One region of the Micromonospora sp. WMMD734 genome, then DNA from elsewhere that is predicted to be linked to it. Evidence: riboswitches for the same ligand, from Rfam matches in the RefSeq annotation. Region 1 holds a riboswitch; the other holds the start of a gene.
The links. A riboswitch is a leader RNA that binds a small molecule or an ion and turns the genes downstream of it on or off. The one in region 1 is predicted to bind thiamine pyrophosphate.

Region 1 (2,381 bases):
TCCGCAGCGCGTCGACCAGTCGGCGCGGGTCGACCTGGTGGTCGCCGGGGGCGACCGCGCCGCCGCGCAGCCGGGGGGTCAGCGCCGGTTCGCGTTCCCGCAGCTGCGACGGCCGCAGCGCGCTGATCGGCAGCCCCAACCCCTGCTGGTACGACCAGAGCCGGCGCGCCTCGGCCAGGTCGTCCCCGGTCAGCCCGACGACGAGGGTGCCGTCGGTGCGGTACCCGAACTCCGTTCCGGTGGCTTCGGCCAGCTCGGCGGCGAAGCCCGGCCAGCGGGCGGCGGACTCGGTGAGCAGCCCGGTCAGCTCCCGTTCCCCGAAGTACGCCTCGGCGACGGGGGCGAGCATCCCGGCGGCGACCCGGGACGCGCCGGAGCCGGGGGCCGGGTCGTGCACGGCCACCCGCAGGCCCCGGGTGGCGCAGCGCCAGGCGATCGCCAACCCGACCGGCCCCGCGCCCACGACGGCGACGTCGGGCCGGGTCAGCACGTCAGCGCCGCGATCAGTTCGGCGGTGACCCGGCCGGGGTCGGCGGCGGTGGACAGCGCCCCGACGACCGCCACCCCGTACGCCCCGGCGGCCCGCAGCGCCGGAACCGTGGCGACGGTGATCCCGCCGATGGCGATCACCGGCACGTCGACTGCCGTGACGACGGCGCGGACCCCGGCCGGGCCGATCGGGTCGGGCAGGCCGGTCTTGGTGGCGGTCGGGTGGCACGGGCCGACGCCCAGGTAGCTGGCTCCGGCGGCGACCGCCCGGGCGGCGGCGTCCGGTTCCCGGGCGGTCGCGCCGAGCACGGCGTCGGGGCCGAGGACCCGGCGGGCCGCCGCGACGGGCAGGTCGTCCGCGCCGACGTGGCCGCCGTGCGCGTCCACCGCGAGGGCGACGTGCAGCCGGTCGTTGACCAGGCAGGTCGCCCCGTACGGCACGCAGAGCGCGCGCACCCGTCGGGCCAGGTCGTAGGCCTGCCGGTCGGTGGTGTCGTCGTCGACCCGGACCTGGACGACCAGGTCGGCGCGGGCCACCGGCAGGGCGGCCCGCACGACGGCGAGCGGGTCGCACCCGGGGCGGGTGTCGGTGATCAGATGCAGTCGGCCGAGGGACGGCACGGCAACTCTCCTCCCTGCGCCGGCATTACCCGGATCAGGTTCGACGGTCGGGGGCTCTCAGCCCCCCTCTCAGCCCGGTGTACCGGGCTCCCGTGGGTCACGTGTCTGTGACCGTACGACAGATCCGCTGATCCGCCAAGGGGTGTTAGATTGATCCATGACCATCGATGCGTACGGTTGTGGGCTTGTATCCACATAAGCCGGAAAAGCGAGTCGCCGATACCGAATCGTTACATGCTCATGCCTTGCCGGAAACCAATCCAGCGGCGCTAATTTGTTCAACCGATCGACATTATTCCGGTGCGGAGCCTCGGCGTGGCCCGCACCTGATCGCCACTGGTGCGGACCTCGGCGGGCCCACACCGATCCGACCGGGGACGGTCTGCGGCGAGTCGTCCCCATGCCCCCACCACTGTCCAGCACGGACAAAAGGAGCATGGAGTGTCTCCATCCCGCCATCGCCGCGCACGTCGCGGCCCACTGGGTGCCGGTCTACTGGCCCTCTCCCTACTTGCCGGCGGCCTGATCGGCGGCACCGCCGCCCAGGCCGCTCCCGCCGCGGCGGCCCTGCCACAGGCCGCACCGGCACCGGCGGCAGCCGCCGCCGAACCCTTCTCGGTCCTGGTCTTCTCCAAGACCGCCGGATTCCGGCACGACGCCATCCCGGCCGGCATCGCCGCGATCCAGAAGCTCGGCACCGAGAACGGCTTCACCGTCGACACCACCGAGGACGGAGCCGCCTTCAACGACACCAACCTGGCCAAGTACCAGGCGGTGATCTGGCTCTCCACCACCGGTGACGTGCTCGACGCCACCCAGCAGGCCGCGTTCGAGCGCTACATCAAGGCCGGCGGCGGCTACGCGGGCGTGCACGCCGCCTCCGACACCGAGTACGACTGGGCCTGGTACGGCAACCTGGTCGGCGCGTACTTCTCCGGCCACCCGGCCAACCAGCAGGCCACCGTCAAGGTCGAGGACCCCGCGCACCCGTCGACCGCCGACCTGCCGGACCGCTGGTCCCGGTTCGACGAGTGGTACAACTTCCGCACCAACCCGCGCTCCAAGGTGCACGTGCTGGCCAGCCTGGACGAGAAGTCCTACAGCCCGGGTGCCGGCGCGATGGGCGCCGACCACCCCACCGCCTGGTGCCAGGACTACGACGGCGGTCGCTCCTGGTACACCGGCGGCGGCCACACCCAGGCGTCGTACACCGAGCCGGAGTTCCTCAGCCACCTGCTCGGCGGCATCCGCACCGCGGCCGGGGTCGAGAA
Region 2 (2,381 bases), 6.5 Mb from region 1:
GAAGACGGTGCCGACCCGTTCGCGGGCCTTGGCCGGGTCGAGGCCGTCGATCTCGACGGTGCCCTCCTGCTCGCCGGAGTCCGCCGGCAGCAGCCCGGCCAGCGCGGCCAGCAGGGTGCTCTTGCCCGCCCCGGACGGCCCCAGCAGCAGCACCCGTTCCCCGTGGTCGATGCGCAGGTCGACCCCGCGTACCGCCCAGGCCCGCCGCCCGGCGTGCCGCCAGCCGAAGCCGACCAGCCGCACCCCGGTCACGCCGGCGACCCCTCCCCGCTCGTCACGGCAGGGTCAGACGAGCGCGCGGTCGCGGGCGGCGGGGAACCTGTCGAGCACCCCGGTCTCGGCCAGCGCCCGGGTCAGGTACCAGCCGCCGACCCCGGCGACGACGGCGGCGCTGAGCACGGTCAGCGCCGCGTACGGTAGGCGGTAGCTGGCCAGGGCGTACTCGGAGTTCCAGACGAAGAAGTCGAACAGGGCGGCGCTCAGCCCGGTCATCGCCCCGGCGAGCACCGCCACCGGCAGCCGGTACGCCCGGTAGCGGAACGCGGCGAAGGCCAACTCCGCGCCGAGACCCTGGATCAGGCCCTGCACGATGGTGATGCCGCCCCACTCCGCGCCGAGCAGCGCGGAGACGGTGGCGGCGACGGCCTCGCAGAACAGGGCCGCCCCGGGCTTGCGGATGACCAGGCCGCCGAGCACGGCCGGGACGAGCCAGACGCCGTACATCACGGCCTGGCTGGCCGGTGCGGCGGCGAACGCCGGGTCGGCGGCCTTCCAGACCAGCCCCCAGGCCCAGAAGATGACGCCGAAGGCGACGGCGATCACGGCGGCGACCACGATGTCGATGGTGCGCCACCGGTTGGTGGTGGTGTGCTGCATGTCGGTGCTCCCAGTCCAGCGATCGAACCAGGAGAAGACGCACGCCGCGCCCGGCGGCAGCCGGACGGCGGCGCGGCTGGAGGTCGACCGAACTCCCTGCGCTGGCATTACCCAGATCAGGTTCGAGGGTCTGCGGGCGGTGCCCGCACTCTCAGCGCTGTGCGCTCCCCTGTCGGATGTGAAGTTGTCTCGGCAGACGCTAGCACCGACCTGCGGCAACGGCCCAGCAGGTCATGGTTCCCGGCATTGCACGCCCGGGCGGGGGCCCGGGCCACTGGGTAGGCTGCCGATCATGCAGGTGAGCGCGCGCGGCCTGACGTTCGACGTACGGGCCGGTGGCCCCGAGGGTGGCGAGGCGGTGCTGCTGCTGCACGGCTTCCCCCAGCACGGTGGGGAGTGGGACGCGGTGACGCCCGCCCTGCACGCCGCCGGGCTGCGCACGTTCGCCCCCGACCAGCGGGGTTACTCGCCCGGGGCCCGTCCCGCCGAGGTGGCCGACTACCGGCTGCCGGAGCTGGTCGCCGACGCGGTGGCGGTGCTGGACGCGCTGGGCGTCGACACCGCGCACGTGGTGGGGCACGACTGGGGCGCGGTCGTCGCCTGGGCGCTGGCGGCGGGGCATCCGCAGCGGGTGCGTACCCTCACCGCGGTCTCGGTGCCGCACCCGGCCGCCTTCGGGTACGCGCTGGCCACCGACCGCCGGCAGCGGGCGCGCTCGGCGTACATGGCGTTGTTCCGCCGGGCGGGCCTGGCGGAGCGGGTGCTGCTGGCCGGGCGGGGGGTGGTGCTGCGCCGGCTGCTGTCCGGCGTCGGCGACCCGGCCCGGGTGGCCGGGTACGCCGGGCCGCTGCGGACGCCCGGCGCGTTGACCGGGGCGCTGAACTGGTACCGGGCGATGTCGGGGCGGGACATGAAGGCGGTCGGCCCGGTGGGCGTGCCGACCAGCTACGTGTGGAGCGACCGGGACGTGGCGATCGGGCGGGCCGCCGCGCAGGCGTGCGTGCGGCACGTCTCGGGGGACTACCGGTTCGTGGTGCTGGGCGGGGTGACCCACTGGATTCCCGACGAGGCGCCGGGCCCGCTGGCCGAGGTGATCCTGGCCCGGGTGCACGGCTCCGCCTGAGGACGCGGCCGACGCGGGCCGATCGGGGTTCGTGAATCGGTTTCGGGCGATCGCGGATCGGGCACAGGCGTTGCTGCCGACGGGGGGTGCCCCCGTCGGTCGTACCGTCTGAACCGGAGGTAACGCGTGTCGAAGGAATCCGAGAAGCAGCGATGGCAACGCAACTTCGCCGACCTGCTCCAGGAGCTGCGGGTCGCCCAGACCGGCGTGCAGATCCTCTTCGCCTTCCTGCTGACCCTGCCGTTCAGTAACGGGTTCACCCGGACCAGCGAGTTCCAGCGGGACGTCTACATCCTGGCCCTGCTGTCCGCCGCCGCGGCCACCGCGATGATCATCTCGCCGGTCGCCTTCCACCGGGCGCTGTTCCGCCAGGGCCGCAAGC

Region 2: another riboswitch for thiamine pyrophosphate. It lies ahead of ACN267_RS00290 (ECF transporter S component); the one in region 1 lies ahead of thiE (thiamine phosphate synthase).

The regions. Positions count from the first base shown of each region.
Region 1 covers NZ_JBMHMK010000001.1:6,587,032-6,589,412, reverse strand. The annotation lists gene thiO (glycine oxidase ThiO) at 1-490, opposite strand, end outside; gene thiE (thiamine phosphate synthase) at 484-1,110, opposite strand; TPP riboswitch at 1,105-1,214, opposite strand; gene ACN267_RS28785 (ThuA domain-containing protein) at 1,552-2,381, shown strand, end outside.
Region 2 covers NZ_JBMHMK010000001.1:47,790-50,170, forward strand. The annotation lists gene ACN267_RS00285 (ABC transporter ATP-binding protein) at 1-252, opposite strand, end outside; gene ACN267_RS00290 (ECF transporter S component) at 286-876, opposite strand; TPP riboswitch at 952-1,057, opposite strand; gene ACN267_RS00295 (alpha/beta fold hydrolase) at 1,169-1,999, shown strand; gene ACN267_RS00300 (DUF6328 family protein) at 2,126-2,381, shown strand, end outside.